DNA from 3 places in the Comamonas sp. GW821-FHT11H03 genome. Region 2 is predicted to be linked to each of the others. Evidence: riboswitches for the same ligand, from Rfam matches in the RefSeq annotation. Region 2 holds a riboswitch; each other region holds the start of a gene.

What was found. A riboswitch is a leader RNA that binds a small molecule or an ion and turns the genes downstream of it on or off. The one in region 2 is predicted to bind glycine.
Region 1: it holds a riboswitch for glycine, as region 2 does, so the genes downstream of both, AC1RTQ_RS07030 (D-amino acid dehydrogenase) here and AC1RTQ_RS14985 (trimeric intracellular cation channel family protein) in region 2, are expected to answer to the same signal.
Region 3: it holds a riboswitch for glycine, as region 2 does, so the genes downstream of both, gcvT (glycine cleavage system aminomethyltransferase GcvT) here and AC1RTQ_RS14985 (trimeric intracellular cation channel family protein) in region 2, are expected to answer to the same signal.

What each region holds. Positions count from the first base shown of each region.
Region 1 covers NZ_JBXARF010000002.1:563,438-569,847, forward strand. The annotation lists gene AC1RTQ_RS07015 (tetratricopeptide repeat protein) at 1-328, opposite strand, end outside; gene nhaA (Na+/H+ antiporter NhaA) at 691-2,079, opposite strand; gene AC1RTQ_RS07025 (DMT family transporter) at 2,431-3,363, shown strand; gene AC1RTQ_RS07030 (D-amino acid dehydrogenase) at 3,524-4,792, opposite strand; glycine riboswitch at 4,964-5,063, opposite strand; gene AC1RTQ_RS07035 (amino acid permease) at 5,607-6,410, shown strand, end outside.
Region 2 covers NZ_JBXARF010000006.1:146,677-153,086, forward strand. The annotation lists gene AC1RTQ_RS14970 (efflux RND transporter permease subunit) at 1-1,956, shown strand, start outside; gene AC1RTQ_RS14975 (TolC family protein) at 2,022-3,266, shown strand; gene AC1RTQ_RS14980 (cytochrome b) at 3,385-3,909, shown strand; glycine riboswitch at 4,161-4,253, shown strand; glycine riboswitch at 4,267-4,386, shown strand; gene AC1RTQ_RS14985 (trimeric intracellular cation channel family protein) at 4,439-5,104, shown strand; gene mnmC (bifunctional tRNA (5-methylaminomethyl-2-thiouridine)(34)-methyltransferase MnmC2/FAD-dependent 5-carboxymethylaminomethyl-2-thiouridine(34) oxidoreductase MnmC1) at 5,246-6,410, shown strand, end outside.
Region 3 covers NZ_JBXARF010000003.1:383,117-389,526, reverse strand. The annotation lists gene gcvP (aminomethyl-transferring glycine dehydrogenase) at 1-528, opposite strand, end outside; gene AC1RTQ_RS10080 (MolR family transcriptional regulator) at 619-1,170, opposite strand; gene gcvH (glycine cleavage system protein GcvH) at 1,218-1,592, opposite strand; gene gcvT (glycine cleavage system aminomethyltransferase GcvT) at 1,717-2,853, opposite strand; glycine riboswitch at 2,918-3,043, opposite strand; glycine riboswitch at 3,063-3,173, opposite strand; gene AC1RTQ_RS10065 (energy transducer TonB) at 3,262-3,837, opposite strand; gene AC1RTQ_RS10060 (MBL fold metallo-hydrolase) at 3,851-4,933, opposite strand; gene AC1RTQ_RS10055 (hypothetical protein) at 5,084-5,413, shown strand; gene AC1RTQ_RS10050 (DHA2 family efflux MFS transporter permease subunit) at 5,483-6,410, opposite strand, start outside.

The DNA of each region.
Region 1 (6,410 bases), on a different contig from region 2:
TGAACTGGCCGTTGGCCTCGCCCTGCGCTGCCGAGAGGCGATACCACTTGACGGCCTCCTGATCGTTCTGCGCCACACCACGGCCACGGTCATACATCAGGCCGAGATTGCTCTGGCTCAAGGCGTTGCCTTGTGCGGCTGCCAGGCCAAACCATTGCGCGGCTTTCTCGTCGCTTTGCAACACCTCACGGCCATCTGCGTACATCTGGCCCAGGTCAAGCTGTGCCTGGGCATCCCCCGCCTGTGCTTTGCGCAACAGGTCTGCGGGTTGGGCCATGGCCAAGGTGCTGGCTAGCAGCAGTGCGGCAGCGGAGTAAAGGTGAAGCATGTTTTTCTGCATTTTTCCTGATGTTCTTGGGATGGAGGTGCCGTTTTCGGCCTGCAACTGCAAAGCTCGTCATCGCTTCAGGCGGCCCTGAGGCCTTTGCCTGAGAGCCGGTGCAGGAGCACGGTGAAGCGGTTCACTGTGCGTGAGCGTGCAGGGACGCTGCACAGCGAGACCTGCGAACACCGGGTCCTGGCCGATTGACGCCTGAGCATGGATCGAGAATCTCTGGAGCACTGGTCATTGCCGTCAATGGAGCAGGCAGATATGCGGATTGCGGGGCAGAGCGAGGAGGCATTCTAGTCACCAAACAGGAACGCCTTTGACTGTTTCTAGCCCCATTGGGCATCACGATCGAGAAGTGCTTATGCGTGCTGCAGGCGCTTGCGCATGGCAAAGCCATAGCCCAGCCCCAGCAAGGCGGCGACGGCCGAGCCTGCCAGAATGCCCAGCTTGGCCGCGCCCAGCAGCTTCGCATCGGCAAAGGCCAGGCCGCCGACAAAGATGGACATGGTAAAGCCTATGCCGGCCAGCAGACCCACCAGCAGCACACCGCGCCAGTTCAGGCCCTCGGGCAGGCTGCACAGCCCGCTCTTGACGGCTAGCCAGGTGCAGATGAAGACGCCCAGGGGCTTGCCCAGCACCAGGGCCACCAGCACGGCCATGGCCGTGGTCTGCGGTGCGCTCGCGCTCAGGTCTATGTCCGAGAATTGCACGCCGGCATTGGCCAGCGCAAAGATGGGCATGATGCAAAACGCCACCCAGGGATGCAGAATCATGGGCAGGCGCAGAGCGGGCGGCAACAGGTCGCGCTGTGCGAGCTGGGCGGTGCGCAGCTCCTGCAGCAGGTGCTGCGGATCGGGCCGGCCGCTGAGCATCTGCTCGCCAGCCTTGCGCATCGCCGTCTGTGCCGTGATCAGCAGCGGCATGGGAGTGGGGCGTACAAACACAGGCGTCATCAGACCCAGCACCACACCTGCCAGAGTGGGGTGAGCGCCGGTCTTGAGCAGGCCGAACCAGAGAATGGCTCCGGGCAGCACATACAGGGGCGCGGCGGCAATGCCCATGCGGTTGAACAGCAGCACCAGCAGCACGCCAGCTGCGGCAACTACAAAGCCCATGGCCTGCAGGCCGCCCGAGTAGAAGAACGCGATGATGAGCACGGCCACTATGTCGTCGATGATGGCCAGGGCCAGCAGGAAGATGCGCAGTGCACCCGGGATATTGCGGCCCAGCAAGGCCAGCACGCCCACGGCAAACGCGATGTCGGTCGCCGTCGGAATTGCCCAGCCGTTGAGCAGTGTCCTGTCGTTGCCCGCGAGGGCCACGTAGATGAGCGCGGGCACGGCCACGCCGCCGATGGCTGCGATCAGCGGCAGGCTGGCCTGGCGCAGGCTGGCCAGCGCGCCGTTGTGCAGCTCGCGCCGGATCTCCATGCCCACGACCAGAAAGAACACCGTCATCAGAACGTCGTTGACGATGAAATGCAGATCGGTGCTGAAGCTCCATGGGCCAAGCGTCAGCGCGACGGGCGCATGCCACAGTGCAAAGTAGCTTGGAGCTGCAGCGGAGTTGGCCCAGATCAGGGCTGCCGCAGCGGCCAGCATGAGCACCATGCCGGCGAAGGACTCGATATGCAGCAGGTGCGAGATTTGTGCCTGCACGCGCTCGGTCGCGGATTGCAGCGCGGGGACACGGGGCGAATTTTGGGATGCAAAAGGCGCAGGGGCCTGCACAAGTGTTTGTGGGTCCATGAGTTGGTAGGTGTCTGAAGTCGTGCGCTGAAGGCGTTCTGCACCCGAGGCAATGCCTGCTGGTGCCGTCTGCATTCCTGGACGACTGACGCGCTGGCGGCCCGACCTGCGCATGAACATTCACCTGCCATCGCCACCTCGTGCGGCGGGCACCCGGCTGAAATTGTAGCTAAAGACGCAGCAATGGCCTGGATATGGGGTTTATTTGCCGGGAAAAAGACGTCGCCATCAGCACGGAAGCCGTTCGTGCTTCACGTCGCCTTGGCTTGAGCGGGCGGACTGCACGAATCGCGTCAGCACTGCCCGGCAGCCGGCGCTATGCTGGCGCGTTCACAAAAAAGAAAGCGTCTCATGCCGGGCATAGGAATGGAATATCTGTGGGTGGGAGTGGTGCTGTTTGCGGCGGCGGCGCAGACGGTGCGCAACACGGCCCAGCGCTCGCTGACGACGCAGGTCGGCACCCTGCCGGCCACGCTGGTGCGCTTTCTCTATGGCCTGCCGTTTGCCGCCGTCTATCTGTTGGCGCTGTATGGTCTGGGCGATCCGTCCCAGGTGCTGCCGAAGTTCAGCGTCGCGTATCTGGGCTGGATTGCGCTTGGTGCGCTCTTTCAGGTCGCAGCCACGGTCGCCTTGCTCATGGCCATGAAGGAGCGCAACTTTGCCGTGGCGGTCACGCTGTCCAAGACCGAGGTGCTGCAGGTGGCCCTGTTTGCCGCCATGTTCCTGCATGAGCTGCCGACCCGGCTGGCGCTGCTGGCCATGGTGCTTGCCACGGTGGGCGTGCTGATGCTGTCGCTGCCGCCGCGCGGGCAGCTGTTCACGCTCTCGGCCTGGACCAGCAAATCCTCGGTCTACGGGCTGATCTGCGGCGCCTGTTTTGCGCTGGCCACGGTGGGCTTTCGCGGCGGCGCGGTCGAGATCGCAACACTGGGCGTGAGCTCGCCCTGGTTGTCGGGGGCCTGGGGCGTGCTGATTGCGCAGACCATGCAGTCCGTCGTCATGAGCGCCTGGATCGCCAGAACCCATGAACAGGGCTTGCGCCCCATCTTCAAGGCCTGGCGCATCTCGCTGCTGGCCGGCAGCATGGGCGCTGCGGCCTCGCTGGCCTGGTTCACCGCCTATGCCATGCAGGGGGCTGCCGCCGTGCGCACCCTGGGCATGGTGGAGGTGGTGTTCAGCTATATCGTCTCTCGCAAGGTGTTCAGCGAGAAGCTGTCGCTGACGGAAAAGCTGGGCATGGCGCTGATGATGCTGGGCCTGGTGCTGATCTGTCTGCAGCTCTGATTTCAAGAGCTGCTTGCGCTTTTCAGTGTTCATTTTCAAGGTGAAAAGTCCTTGAAATTAAACGTGGAATAGCAAAATAAGCTCCTGAAAAAATAGCTTTCTGCAGCGAGAATGCGCGATGCCGTGCCTGGCTTGTTGCTACAGTTCCTTGAAGCCGCTATCAGGCGCTGGCGGTGGTCAGCGTGGCCGGCTGTGACCGCCTGCTGGCGCTGCCCATGGACTGCAGCACGACATCGCCGACCATGTCGGCGGTGACGGCCGACAAGGTCCAGCCCAGATGGCCGTGGCCGGTGTTGTAGAACACGCAGGGCTTGTTGCCAGAGCCCACGCGCGGCAGCATGTCCGGCATCATGGGACGCAGACCGGCCCAGGGCACGACGCTGCGTGTGCTGACGCCCGGGAAGCATTGCTGCACCCATTCGATGAGCGGTCGGATGCGGTCGGCGCGGATGTCCTTGTTGTAGCCGTTGAATTCGGCCGTGCCGGCCACGCGGAAGCGATCGTCACCCAGGCGGCTGGTGACCAGCTTGGTCTCGTCGTCCAGCAGGCTCACCAAGGGGGCAGCGGCTCGGCTGGCTTCATCCGTCAGATTGACCGTGATGGAATAGCCCTTGACCGGGTAGATGTTGACGCTGTCGCCGAGCTGAGCGGCCAGCGCGCGGCTGGCCGTGCCCGCGCAGACCACCATGGCGTCGAAGGTCGAGGTTTCGGTTTCCAGACCCTGGCGCACGGTTACGCTGGCCTGCTTGCCATTGCTGTCCACCGCCACGATCTCCTGACCGTAGCGGCATTGCACGCCCAGTCGCTCGCAGGCGGCGGCAAGGCCGCTGGTGAACTTGTGGATGTCGCCGGTGGAGTCGCTCTCGGTGAAGTAGCCGCCATAGAAGGTTCCGGACAGGGTCGGCTCGATGGAGCGCATCTCCTGCGGTGTCACGGCGCGGCGCTCCAGCCCGCCTTTGGCCAGCAACTGGGACACCTTGCCCGCATGTTCAAAGCCTGCTCGGTCGCGGTAGATATGCAAGATGCCTTTTTGCTTCAGATCGAAGTCAATGCCTTCGCTGGCCGCCCAGCCAAACAGGTGTTCGCGTGCCGCAATCGCCAGTCTGGCGGTCTCCACGGTGTTTTTCTCGTAATGGGGGATGGCAGCGAGAAACTGGCAGAACCAGGAAATCTTGTGCCAGCTGGGCTTGGGGTTGAGCAGTAGCGGAGCATCGCTCTTGAGCATCCATTTGAGGCCCTTGACGATGGTGGACCAGTGGGTCCAGACCTCGGCGTTGGAGGCCGAGAGCTGGCCGCCATTGGCGAACGAGGTTTCCATGGCGGCATAGCGCTGCTTCTCGAACAGGGTGACGGAAAATCCGCGGCGTGCGAGGGCGTAGGCGGTGGTCACGCCCGTGATGCCACCGCCGATGACGGCGATTGTCTTCATGATTCAGATTCCAGATGCGTCAAGGGTGGAGCCCGTGCGCAACATGCGCAGCGGACGCCCCCTCTGTTCTGGACCTGAGAGATTCACGAGGCAGGGCCTTGCGGCGCTGCTCGCTTGCTCCTTCGGTATGCCCGGCGGACGATGACGTCCGGACATTCTTCAGAGTGTCTGAAAGCGATGCCGATCCTTTGGCCTGAGAGTTTCCGGGGCGGTTGCTCCTTCGGCGCTGCATGCGCCAAGTTTGCGCTGCAGTCTCTCTCGGCATCACCGGGCTGAGAGCCTGTGGGCAAATGTAGGAAGAATGGCGGCGTCTGGATATACGGGTTTACTCGACTTCTGCGCCAGGGGGCAGCCATGGCCGATCATGCCGCTTCTGTAATATTTGATAGCAATTACCGCATGTGCCCTGTAGAACTCAATGTTGTTTGACCATGAAAGTGAATATATTCATGCGCAACATGCTTTCAAATTCATAGCTATAAGCTCTGTCAAGAGTGCCTGAGCAGCCCCAGAGTCAGCCCCTGCATTGGCACAGCGGCTCATGGACGTTGGTGGATTTGGGCAAAATATCGTCTTTGCCTGTCAATGGGCCCGGCGATATCACCGCTTTGCCATTGAAGCACCCGACCGGGGTGGCTGCCGATTCAGAATGCAACTGGCCTATCCGCCATGGCGTTCTGCTGTCATGGCTTCGTTCCTTTGTCCTTGTTGACCGCGACCGTCATGGTCGCCTTTTTGCGTTGCCAGTCGCAGCGCCTGCGGGATGGTTGGGTGTTTTGTCCGGATGGGCGCAAACCATTACAACAAGACATTTATGTCCCAACCCAACTCAAGCCAGCAGCTCGCGCCGACTGGCGATGGTGACGATAAGCAGCCCCGCTTGCACCGGGTGCTCAAGCAGCGCCACCTGAGCATGATCGCCATTGGCGGCGCCATCGGCACGGGCCTGTTTGTGGCCTCCGGCTCGGCCATCGCCCAGATCGGCCCCGGCGGTGCCGTGCTCACCTATCTGCTCATCGGCATCATGGTCTACTACATCATGACCAGCCTGGGCGAGCTGGCTGCCTTCATGCCTGTGGCCGGTTCCTTCTCTACCTATGCCTCGCGCTATGTAGATCGCGGCTTCGGCTTTGCGCTGGGCTGGAACTTCTGGTTCAGCTGGGCCGTGGTGGTGGCGGTGGATCTGGTGGCCTCGCAGCTGGTCATGGCCTACTGGTTTCCGAATGTGCCGGGCATCCTCTGGAGCGGCCTGTTCCTGCTACTGATGGTGGGGCTGAACGCGTTTTCCGCGCGCGGCTTTGCCGAGGCCGAGTACTGGTTCGCGCTGATCAAGGTGCTGGCCGTGGTGGCCTTTCTGATCACCGGCGTGCTGATTCTGTTCGGCATCATCAGCAACGGCCATGCGCCCGGTTTCGAGAACTGGACCACGGGCGATGCGCCTTTCGTCGGCAGTTTCGCGACCTTTGTGGGCGTGGCCATGATCGTGGCCTATTCCTTCCAGGGCACGGAGCTGGTGGGCGTTGCGGCGGGCGAATCCGAGAATCCGCGCGAGAACGTGCCGCGTGCGATTCGCCAAGTGTTCTGGCGCATTCTGCTGTTCTATGTGCTGGCCATCATC
Region 2 (6,410 bases):
TACGTGGGCCTGACGGCCAATCTGATGAGCCTGGGGGGTCTGGCCATCGCTTTGGGCATGTTGGTGGATGCCTCGGTGGTGGTGGTGGAGAACATCGAGACAGCACTGGCTCACAGTCAAGAAGATGCGTCTTCGGCAGGGTCCGTGGACCGTTTCGGCCTGATCCGGGATGCCGTATCGGCAGTGTCTGCCCCCATGCTGGCAGGCGTTTCCATCATCGCCATTGTGTTCCTGCCGCTGCTGACGCTGCAAGGCCTGGAAGGCAAGCTGTTCGCTCCAGTCGCCCTGACCATCGTTCTGGCCCTTGGCGCGTCTGTACTCATCGCATTTACTGTTGTTCCAGCACTGGCTTCACTACTGTTGCGCTCGCATGCCAGTGATGCGCCCTGGCTGATGCGAAAACTGGCGGGCAGCTTTGCCTGGATGCAGGCCTGGAGTCTCGCGCACCGACGCGCAGTATTCGGCATCGCCGTGGCAACACTCGCTGGTGCGGCGGCCCTGTATCTGTCCGTCGGCAAGACCTTTATGCCGACCATGGACGAAGGCGATCTTATCGTTCAGTTGCAGAAGGCTCCGTCGATATCGTTACCCGCTTCTTTGGATATGGACCAGCGCGTGCAGCAAGCGCTGCTTAAAGAAGTTCCAGAAATCCGCTCCATCGTAGCCCGCACGGGCTCAGACGACCTAGGGCTGGATCCAATGGGCCTCAACGAGACCGACACCTTTCTTGTGCTCAAGCCACGTGCTCAATGGCGTGGCAGCAAGGAAGATATTGCAGATGCCATCCGCCGCGTGATGGAAGGCTTTCCGGGCCTGATCTACGGCTTTACGCAACCCATCGAGATGCGCGTGTCCGAGATGCTGACGGGCTCGCGAGGCGACGTGGCCATCAAAATCTTCGGCTCCGACTTAGCCAAGATCGATGCTGCAGCCCAGGCGATTGCTGCACGCATGCGCACCGTCTCCGGTGCCGCCGAAGTCATTGCACCCAGCAACAGCGGAGTGCAATACCTGCAAGTCGTTCTCAATCGTGCTGCACTTGGTCAATCCGGCTTTTCTGGTGATGCCTTGCAGGCCCAGTTACGCGCATTGATTGAGGGCGATCGTATAGGCATCGTGCCCGAAGGCATGGTACGTACGCCGCTACTGCTTCGTGGTGGAACGGCGCTGCGGCACTCACCCGAAGGCCTGGCAAGCCTTCTTGTGACCGCCCCCGACGGGACCACCTGGCCACTCACTTCGCTAGCGACACTTTCCCCTCAGGACGGACCGGTACGTATCGACCATGAGGACGGAGCACGCTTCGCCGTGGTTCAGGTCAATGTCGAAGGACGCGATCTCGCAAGCTTCGTCAACGAGGCCCAGGCATCTGTGACTGCCGACCCCGCCCTCAAGGATCTGCGCATTGTCTGGGGGGGCCAGTTCGAAAACCAGCAGCGCGCGGCCGCCCGCCTTGCGTTGGTCGTGCCTGTGGCGCTCTCGGCGATCTTCGTGTTGCTGGTTCTCACCTTCCGCTCAATGCGACAGGCCTTGCTGGTCATTGCCAACATTCCGTTCGCACTAGTGGGAGGCATGGCCGCATTGCGCATCAGTGGCGAATACCTGTCGGTGCCCGCCTCTGTGGGCTTTATTGCACTGCTGGGCATTGCCGTGCTCAACGGCGTGGTGCTGGTTTCGCACTTCAACGCACTGCTGGCGTCAGGGATGGAGCTGACCCAGGCTGTACGCCAAGGCGTGCGCGACCGCCTCAGGCCTGTGCTTATGACGGCCTGCATCACGGCCCTGGGCATGGTGCCGCTGCTGCTGGCTACTGGCCCTGGCTCGGAAATTCAGCGTCCGTTGGCCGTCGTCGTGGCAGGGGGATTGATTAGTTCCACGGCTCTGACCTCGCTGTTGTTGCCACTGCTGTTTGAGCGCTTTGGCGTAGCACGCAGTGCTAAGGGAGTACAAAAATGAAAGCTGCAAACGCTTTTTGCAATAGCGCCCTGGGTAACTCCAAATCGTATTTTCTGAGTTTGCCGATGAAAAATCGTCTGCTTCATGCCTGCGTCGCAGTGCTACTTTTTACGAGTGCAGCCCAGGCTCAGAGCTACCTGCCTTCGGAGGCGGCAGTGCGCATGGCAGTAGAACAGTCGCCTACCGTGCAAGCGGCCGACGCAGCACGAAGGGGCGCTCAGGCTCGAGCCGACGGTCTGCGCGTTGGCACTCATGAAACGGTAGTCAGAGCTAGTGGTCAGCGCCGTTGGACCCATGATGGCTCCGGTCAGCGCTTTACTGAAGGCCAGATCGCGATAGAGCGACCACTGCGACTTTGGGGAAAGGCCGCAGTTGATGCAGAGCTAGCCGAGGCAACTAGAGCCACAGGCCGTTTGGCAGCGCAAGACGCCCGGCACGAAACGGCACGTCAGTTGCTGGCTTTATGGTTCGCGGCTCTACGCGCTGGTCAGGCCCGCCAGGCGGCGCAGGGCAATGCCGATGCCGCTGCGGAATTGGCCCACATCACCGAGCGTCGCCTGCGTGTTGGCGACGCGGCCAGACTTGAAGCCGAGTTGGCCGCCGCCGAGCAGGCCCGCATGCAAGCAGCACTGGCAGGGGCGGAGGCTGCACAGACCTCGGCAAGGGCCGATCTCTGTGCGCGGTTTCCCGATCTGTGTCCCATGGCCGGCACTTCCACTGATGCGGCCACCTTGCCCACACCCCCGAGCGGATCAGAGACTCAGCTGCGTTTGCGCTACATAGAGCACAGCCATGAGTATCTACTGGCACAGTCCGAGGAGGCCTTGGCGCTGCACCAGGCCCACCGCACGGATCTCGAGCGCCGCCCCGATCCCACAGTCGGAGTGTTTGCGACTAGCGAGCGTGGTGGCTCCGAACGTATTGCAGGCATCAGCATCAGTTTGCCAATAGGTTCGGTACATCGACAATCGCAGGCAGCGGCTGCGCTGGCTGATGCCGACGCGGCACTGTCACGCCGTTTGGCGGTGGAGAGGCGACTGCGCGCCGAGTTCGATGTGCTCTGGAGTCAGTTGAAAGGAAAGCGTGCGGCAGCCACGGCACAGGCTCAAACAGTGACGCTTCAGCGCAGTGCGACCGACAGAGCAATGCGAGCCTATCGTGCCGGTGAATCTGGATTAGCCGATCTGCTGGCGGCACGCCGGGTGCTCGCTGAGGCAGTGCTGGCTGAGCGCATGTCACACATCGACACGCTGGAAAGCGACAGTCGTCTGCGGCTGGACTTGCATGAGATGTGGGATTTTGATGATTAATGCAGCCTGGATCTACCCTCGACGTTTTCTGCCCTGCAATCTGAATCAAACCAATTCGACGCAACGTGATGAATGACGGATATCACCACGTTCTTCGCCGAAAGATAAGGAATCAACAATGACCCGTTCAGACTCATATCCTCGCTCGCTGGTGCTGTTGCACTGGCTGGTTTTCGTCGCAGCAGCGCTCGCAGTCGCTGCCATCGAGCTCAAGGGCTTTTTCCCAAAGGGGTCAGCTGATCGTGCGCAGATGACTCTATGGCATGAGAGCTTTGGCCTCGCCGTATTGCTGCTCATGACAATCCGCCTTGTGGTGCGCGCCAGCGTCCAAGTGCCGCCGCTGCCCCCAGGTCCTCGTTGGATGGAGATTTCTGCTCACGCTATGCACTGGTTGCTGTACCTGTTGATGCTGGGTATGCCGGTGCTGGGCGTATTGGCCTTGGCTTGGTCTGGTAAGCCCATTGCTTTTTTCGGGGCCTCTTGGACATTGCCGTTGACTGTCGATGTGCCACTGGGCCGCAGCATCAAGGAGATTCACGAGGCAGGAGCGAACTTGGTATTCGCTGCCGTGGGTCTTCATGCAGCCGCCGCTCTATGGCACCAGTTCATAGTTAAGGATGACCTTCTGCTGCGTATGCGTTGAGCTTTGACTACGTCAATATTCGATGGGGGCCAACGCCTCGCATAGTAGTGACAGGCAGGCTCCTATCGCCATTGCGGCCAAGCCCAGGCTGATACTTGTCCCATACTTAGAGCCGCTTGTATGTATACAGGTGTCGGGGTAAGGGAGCAGAGCCGCTAGGGGCGGCCTTTGGCGCCCTGAGTCGGCAGCCGCAGAACCACACCCACACAGGTATTAACCCGAATAAAGTCGCTAAAACTGGCTAAAATCGCGCCCATCCCGCGGGAGAGCGGAGCCTTTCAAGGGTTCCCGCCGAAGGCGCAAACTCCCATAATCGCTCAGGCAACAAGTACCGCAGGTGGGTCTGACAGGACCCGGATATCGCCAACTGGAGAGCAGCCCGCAACCACAAGTCTGCAGGGCTCACCGAAGGGGCAAGCATGCGCACCACGAAGGTGTTCGTGCGCAACTCTCAGGTAAAAGGACAGCGGGAGAGGCAAGCCGGACACTCCCGCCGATGTGAGTGGCTGGTCTATTTTCAAGTGCCTTCATGCTTCCTTCCGTCTCTTTGCTGGACTCGTTCCAGGCCTCCAACTTCACCGTCATGCTGGTCATCTATCTGGTGGCCATTACCGCCGAAGCCATGTCCGGCGCACTCGCCGCAGGCCGGCGCAATATGGATATCTTTGGCGTCGTCGTCATCGCTTTCGTCACCGCCCTGGGCGGCGGCACCATCCGCGACATGGTGCTGGGCCACTACCCCATCGGCTGGACCCAGCACCCTGAATATGTGTATCTGGTCATCAGCTTCGGTCTGCTGACCACCGTGATTGCACGCCATATGCACCGACTCAAGCAGGTGTTTTTGCTGCTGGATGCCATGGGGCTGATCGCCTTTTCGCTGATCGGCTGCAATACCGCGCTGGAGCTGGGCTACCCCACCATCGTCATCATCATGGCCGGCATGATTACCGGCATCAGCGGCGGCATCTTGCGTGATGTGCTCTGCAACCAGGTTCCCGTGGTGTTCCGCCGCGAGCTGTATGCCAGCGTGTCGCTGTGCGTATGCCTGATGTTCCTGGGCCTGCGCTACCTGGATGTCAGCCCCAATATCAGCACCATCGTGTGTTTTGCCGGCGGTCTGGCCTTCCGTCTGGCCGCCATTCGTTTTAAATGGCGCCTGCCGGTTTTTTCGTACCAGCAGCGCTGGGAGTGATCGAGACGCCCCTGTGGCGCTGCGCGCCTTCCCCCTCTCTTGCTACGCAGGAGGGGGACGCAGCCATCGCTGCGGGGCGGCCCTTGCTTGGCTGCTCTGAACTAGACTGCGCCATGCATTACCCATGTAGTTTCACTTTCCATGTCTGAACCGATCACATGGATGCCGGATGGCACCCCCTATAGCTCCAGATTCGGCGATCGCTATCACAGCGAGTTCGGCGGCCTCGACCAGGCTCGCCAGGTTTTTCTCGGTGGCTGCGATCTTCCAGCTGCCTGGGCCGATGCAGCGCAGTGGCGCATTCTGGAAACCGGCTTTGGCTTCGGCCTGAATTTCCTGGTCACCTGGGCGGCATGGAAAGCCGACCACAAACGTCCGCGCATTCTGCATTTTGTCTCGGTGGAGGCCTACCCTGTCTCGCGCGAGGATCTGCTCGCGTTTTTGCCAGCCGATGAGGAGCTGCGACCGCTTGGCGAACAACTGGCCGAGCAATGGTGGGGACTGCTGCCCGGCGTGCATCGCCTGTCGTTTGACGACGGCCAGGTGCTGCTGACGCTCCATATAGGCGATGCCAGGACCATGCTGCGCAAGCAGCAGATGACGGCGGACAGCGTGTATCTGGATGGCTTCTCTCCCCAGCTCAACCCCGAGATGTGGGATGAAGATGCCATGAAGAACATTGCCCGCCATTGCCGCCGCGGCACGCAGCTTGCCACCTGGTGCGTGGCCGGCCATGTGCGCCAGGCGCTCAAGGCGCAGGGTTTCGAAGTCAAGAAGCACGCTGGCGTGCCGCCCAAGCGCCATAACCTGCATGCAGCCTACAACCCGTCATGGGAGCCGCGCCATCGCCCGGACGGCCTGCCTGCGCCCGTGGGCCATGCCGGCCGCTGCCTGGTGCTGGGTGCGGGCCTGGCTGGTGCCGCCACTGCCGCCAGTCTGGCCAGACGCGGCTGGGAAGTGACGGTGCTGGATGCGGCAGCCGAGCCCGCGGCAGGAGCATCAGGCCTGCCAGCCGGCTTGTTTTGCCCGCATATTTCGCCTGATGACAGTGTTCTATCGCGCTTGTCCAGAAGCGGCGTACGCACAACGCTACAGAATCTGCAGCAACTGAGCCAAGCACAAAAGTTGCATCCGGCCCAGGATTGGGCCCATGGCGGCGTGCTGGAGCATGACCTGAACGAGCCCTCCCATCTGCCCAGGTCATGGCTGCAACCCGGCAGCGAGACCCACCCCTGGGGCCAGCACTGGAGTGCGCCTGCGCTGCCGACTCAGCTGGCAGCGGCAAAGCTGCCTGCTGACAGCCACG
Region 3 (6,410 bases), on a different contig from region 2:
GCTGCTGGATTTGACAGAGCGTCTGGCCAGCGTCATGGCCTCGGCGGCTGCCGTGGCCTCGTCCAGCATGGAGGCATTGGCAATCGGCATGCCGGTCAGGTCGGTCACCATGGTCTGGAAGTTGACCAGTGCCTCCATGCGCCCTTGTGAGATCTCGGCCTGATAGGGGGTGTAGGCCGTGTACCAGGCGGGGTTTTCGAGGATGTTGCGCAGGATGACGCCCGGCGTGTGCGTGCCGTAGTAGCCCTGGCCGATAAAGCTCTTCAGCACCTGGTTCTTGCTGGCGATGGCCTTGAGTTCGGCCAGCGCAGCGGCTTCGGTAATCGGCGGCGGAAGATCCATGGGCCTGGCGCGGGCGATGGAGTCGGGCATCACATCGCGAATCAAGGCGTCCAGCGAGGGCTTGCCGATGGCAGCCAGCATTTTTTGCTGCTCATCGGCGTCCGGGCCTATATGACGGGGGATGAATTCTTGGCTGTTTTCCAGCGCTTCCAGCGAAGCGACGGGGGCGGGAGGCGACATCAGCATGGGAGGGACCTATTCTCAAATACTGTGACTGACGGTTGGCATGCCAGGCATGCGTGAATGCCGTATGCCTGAAGGCATGCAGCCGGTGCTTCAAGCAGCGCTGGCTTGTTCCAGCGCGGTGTTCATCAGGGCCAGGCGTTCGCTTTCCTGGTCGGCATATTCCCAATCGGGATATTTGCTGCGTGCCACGGTGTTCAGCCATTGCTGGCAGGCCAGGGCAAGCAGGGCCTGCTGGTGCAGATCGGCATCGATGCCGCCTGTGATCTTGAGCTGACCAAAGGCGGTGGCCACATGGGCGCGACAGACCGAGCGCAGATAGCTCTGGTTCATGTCGTCGCTGGCCAGCCATTGGGCCTTGGCCGCTTCGTCATGAGCCAGCATGTCCTGGGGCACGGGCAGATCCCAGTCGCTCAGTTGCTGACGCAAAAAGCGCAGGGTCTTGGCGTGCTTGCCGTCCGTCTGCTCCTGATACCACTCTTCAAGTGCGGCCAGTGTGTCGCTGCCGTCATCGTTGCCGAAGGGGCTGAAGTCGTCACCGCAGTCGTAATAGAAGTCCTGGGCCGCGATGCGCGCAAAGGCCGGGTGGCTGGTCTCGCGGGCGAGACCGACGTCCGGATCATCGAAATACAGAATGGTGCTCATGGCTGCATGCAAAAACGGCCTTCGCAATGCGAGGGCCGTTGATATGCTTAGTGGTCCTTGGCGAAATCGTTGTAGGCGGTCTCTTCCATCAGAGCCTCGAGCTCGCCCACATTGCTCATCTTGACCTTGAAGAACCAGCCTGCGGCCAGCGGGTCGCTGTTGGCCAGCGACGGGTCATCGCGCAGGGCTTCGTTGACTTCGACGATCTCGCCGGTCACGGGCATGTAGACATCGGCAGCAGCCTTGACGGATTCGACCACGCCAGCCACATCGCCGGCCTTGAAGGAGGATCCCACGGCAGGCAGGTCCACAAACACCACATCGCCCAGCGCATCCTGTGCGTGTACGGTGATGCCGACGATGGCGGCATTGGTGTCAGCGGCGTTGATCCACTCGTGTTCTTTGGAATACTTGATGCTCATGGAAAGCTCCAGATGGGGGATTCAGGGGAATCGGGTGTTGTTTGAGAAAGGTCCAGCTCGCACTTTAGCGGTGTTCTGGCCGCTGTTTGGCAAACTGGCCCGTCTCATGCACGGCTGTAGAGACCTAGCCGCGGTAGTAGCGGGTGGGAACGAAGGGCGTGGCGACCACCTTCATGGGGACGGGCTTGCCGCGCACCATGGCGAAGAATTCCGTACCGATGGCGGCATAGTCGGGCTCGACATAGGCCAGCGCCACAGGCTGGTTGAGCGTGGGGCTGAGCAGGCCGCTGGTGATGTGGCCGATATGCTGTCCGTCCATGTTTTCCAGCACGGCGGGCTCGCGCACGGGAATGCGCTCCAGCGCGATCAAGCCCACGCGCTTGCGGCGCAGCGATTGCGGGTTCTGCAATTGCTCCAGCACGATGGCCGCGCCGGGAAAACCGCCCTCGCGCTCGCCGCCGGTGCGGCGCACCTTCTGCATGGCCCAGTTCAGCGCGGCTTCCACCGGGGTGGTGCTGGTGTCTATGTCGTTGCCGTACAGGCAAAGTCCGGCTTCAAGGCGCAGCGAGTTGCGCGCGCCCAGGCCGATGGGGGCCACCTCGGGCTGTGCCAGCAGAGCTTGGGCAAAGGCTTCGGCTGCTTCGCCGGGCAGGGAGATTTCAAAACCGTCCTCGCCCGTATAGCCGCTGCGCGTGATGTAGAGCGCATGGCCCTGCCAGTCGAAGTGATTGCCGGTCATGAAGACCAGTTGCGCAACACCGGGAATCAGGCGCGAGAGTGCCGCAGCGGCTTGCGGGCCTTGCAGGGCCAGCAGGGCGCGGTCGGGCAGTGGGACGACCTCGCAGCGGCTGCCGATGCTGCTCTGGATATGAACGATATCGGCCTCTTTGCAGGCACCGTTGACGATGAGGAACAGATCATCGCCGCGATTGACGAACATCAGGTCGTCGAGAATTCCGCCTTGTTCATTGAGCAGCAGCCCGTAGCGCTGCTTGTGCAGGCCCAGGTCCATGACATCGACGGGCATCAGCGATTCGAGGGCGGCAGCGGCATCGGGGCCGCGCAACAGCAACTGGCCCATGTGCGAGACATCGAACAGGCCGGCGGCCCTGCGCGTGTGCAGATGCTCGGCCATCAGGCCTTGAGGGTATTGCACGGGCATTGAGTAGCCGGCAAACGGCACCATGCGGGCGCCCAGTTGCTGGTGCAGGGCAAGCAGCGGCGTGGAACGCAGATCGGAAGAGGTGGCGGCAGCAGTCACAGGCAAGCGCTCCGGTGGTCAAAACCCAATGAGTGGCCATGCATGACTGGGCCATGCTTGGCGGGCTTGCCCTGCTGTCCGCTTTACCTGAGAGATTCACCGCCTTTGCTTTCGCGGGCGGTTTGCTCCTTCGGTGGATGTCGGCGCACATACGAAATGACGGCCTGCATCTCTCTCCAGCAAGGGACGCTGCAGGTTTGCACACCTTGCAGCGCTTGTCAGTCCTTTTGCCTGAGCGTTTTGACACCGGGTAGGGGGTCTGCGCCTTCGGCGGTGCGAGGCAGCTTCAAGCTGCAGGCACTCTCTCCTGACGTTGGCAATTCTAGCGGTGGGCAGGGTGCCTGCACCACCGCAATGAGTGGATTTTGGGGTTTTCGAGCACAGATCGTCGTCACTGAGCTTGCGCTCTCACTGCGGGTCCGTGTTCATGGTGGGCGTGCGAGGGGCGTCGACCGCTTGGCGCGGAAACACCAGTTGGTAGGGCTGCTCGAAGCAGGCTGTCACGGGCTGGCCCTGGCGCATGCCGGGCTTGAACTTCCAGCGTTCGAGCGAGCGCATGATGGACTTCACGATGCGGGGATCGGTATCGGCGGGCTGATAGGCCACACGGCCGAGTTGACCCTGAGCCGTGACCTCCAGGCGAAAGACCACCGTGGTTTCCAGCCCGTTTGGAAACCAGTGGGCGCTGATGAAAGGCGTGGTGTGGCGGCGTGGCCGGGGTTGCTGATCGAGCTGGGCGGGGGGCGTGCAATCTGCATGGATCCAGGCAGGCCACTCCGTGCTCTGTGGACGCTTTGGAGATGCCGCCGGGGCAGGTGTCAGCTCTGGCTTTGGGGAAACCGTCTGCGGTGTGTCGGCGCTCGCAAGCGGCTTGGGCTGGCTGTCATCAGGAAGGCTGGAGCAGGCACCGAGCAGCAAGCTGAGCAAAGAAGCGGCGACAAGGTGTGGGGTGCGCGTAGAGTCCATGACCGCATTGTCGGCCATGTCGGCAGCGCGTTCAGGGTTGCACCGGGCGCAGGTCCAGCTCCTTGTTGTCGGCCTCGGCGCAGGCGCGCCACCAGGCCGAGCCCGCATGCGGAGCGCCCAGGTCCAGGCGCTCGCCCATCATGGGCGTGGCGACCTCGATACCGTGCTGTCTGCCCAGTTTCAGAATCTGCTCGAACGGGTCCCACCAGGCATGCATGGCGAGGTTGAAAGTGCCGTTGTGTATGGGCAGCAGCCATTGGCCGCCGAGATCCCGGTGGGCCTGCACGGTCTGGGCCGGATGCATATGGACATAGGGCCAGTGGGCGTCGTAGGCGCCGGTCTCCATCAATGTGACATCGAAGGGGCCGAAGCGCCTGCCGATTTCGGCAAAACCGTCGAAGTAGCCGCCATCGCCGCTGAAGAAGACGCGCAGCGGCCTGTCGGCCTGGAGCTCTTCTATGGTCCAGGAAGCCCATAGGGTGCGGTTGCCGTCGCGCAGGCTGCGTCCCGAGAAATGCTGGGCGGGCGTGGCCGTGAAGCGCAGGCCGTCGACCTCGCTGCCCTGCCACCAGTCGTGCTGCACGATCTTGTCGGCCGGCACGCCCCAGGCTGCCAGTCTGTCACCCACTCCCAGGGGGCACAGGAAAACTCCCACCTTGGGCGCGAGCACGCGAATGGTGGCGCGGTCCAGGTGGTCGTAGTGGTCATGCGACAGCAGCACGCCGCGCAAGGCTGGCAACTCGTTCAGGGTAATCGGCGGGGCATGAAAGCGCTTGGGGCCGGCAAACGATAGCGGCGAGGCACGCTCGGAAAATACGGGGTCCGTCAGCCACCAGCCGCCGCGCAACTTCATCAGCAAGGTCGAATGGCCCAGGCGATACAGGCTGCGCTCGGGCGCGAGGCTCAGCTCGGCCGTGCTCAGCGGCAGCACGGGCAGCGCCTTGCCCGGCTCGGAATCGGCCGGCTTGTTGAAGAAGAACTTCCATAGCGTCCCTGCATCGGGCTTGGGGCCGTCGGCCGGACGTGGATGCGTGTTGCGAAAGCGCCCGCCCGTGTATTGAGGCGAGTCCTCGTAGTCGGCGATGGGGGTGTTGAGGCTTGGTTTGCGAAACAAGATCGGACGCCTTAGTAAGACAATTGCCGCAGTTTGGGACGGTTTGCCGCGCTGCAAGAGCCGGCTTGCGAGAGGCCGTATCGCCGGGGCGGCCATTGCCCTGATCCGATGGGGCGAATGCGACACTCGCTGCCTGAGGAGCAAATGCACATGAATCCCATGGTTCACAATCTGGAGAGCATGCTGGCGGCCGGCAAGGACGGTGCGCTGCTGCGCTATACCCTGGGCAAGGCCTATGCCGACGATGAGCAGATGGCCGTGGCGCGCGAGCATCTGAGCAAGGCCACGGCACTGGATGCCGAATACTCCGTCGCCTGGAAGCAACTGGGCAAGGTAGAGCTGGCGCTGGGCGATGCGCAGGCGGCGCGAGCCGCCTGGCAGCAAGGGCTGAGCTGCGCCCAGGCCAAGGGCGATGCCCAGGTCGTCAAGGAGTTGCAGGTGTTTTTGCGGCGCCTGGACAAGCAGGCTGACAGCGTTTAGGAGCTATCAAAAAAATAGCTGAAAACGCTTGTGAGTCAAGCGTTTTCAGCCAATTTGGTCTGACGTCAATCAGTGTGCGCCGGCGGCCGCGTCGGCGGCTCCTGCGGGAGAGGCCGGGCGCTTGGTGAACCAGATCAGCACGATCAGGCTCAGGAAAAGAAAGGACGATGCCAGAAAGATGTCGTCGGCGGCCCGCGTGAAGGCCTGCTGATCGATCAGCCGGTTGATCTGGGCATAGGCCTGCTCGGCGCTCATGCCTGCTGCCTGCAGATTTTTCACCGTGCTCGCAAACGTGCCCTGGCCCTGCACCAGCAGCTCGGTCAGATGGGCGTGGTGCATGGAAGCCCGGCTTTCCCAGAGCGTGGTGGCAATCGAGGTGCCCATGGCGCCCGCCGTGATCCGCACGAAGTTGGACAGGCCTGCGGCGGCAGGAATGCGGTCTGGCGTCAGCCCGCTCAGCGTGATGGTGGTCAGCGGAATGAAGAAAAAAGCCATGGCACCGCCCTGAATCAGCGTGGGAATCAGGATGTGGGCGAAGTCGGTCTCCACGGTGAACTGCGAGCGCATCCACAGCACCATGGCAAACACGATGAAGGCAATGGTTGCCATCTTGCGCGGGTCCCAGACGCCGACCTTGCGGCCCACCATGGGCGTGAGCAGGATGGCCAGCAGGCCCACCGGCGCCAGGGCCAGGCCGGCCGAGGTGGAGGTGTAGCCCATCCATTGCTGCAGCCACAGCGGCAGCAGCACCACATTGCCGAAGAACAGGCCATAGGCGATGGACAGCGCGATCGAGCCAGCCGCGAAGTTGCGCCGCTTGAACAGGCGCAGATCGACGACGGGATGGGCGTCGGTCAACTCCCAGACCACGAAGACGGCAAAGGCCACCACGGCAATCACCGCAAAGGCGATGATTTCATTGGAGGCAAACCAGTCCAGCTCCTTGCCCTTGTCCAGCATCAGCTGCAGCGCCGCCACCCAGAGCACGAGCAGAGAC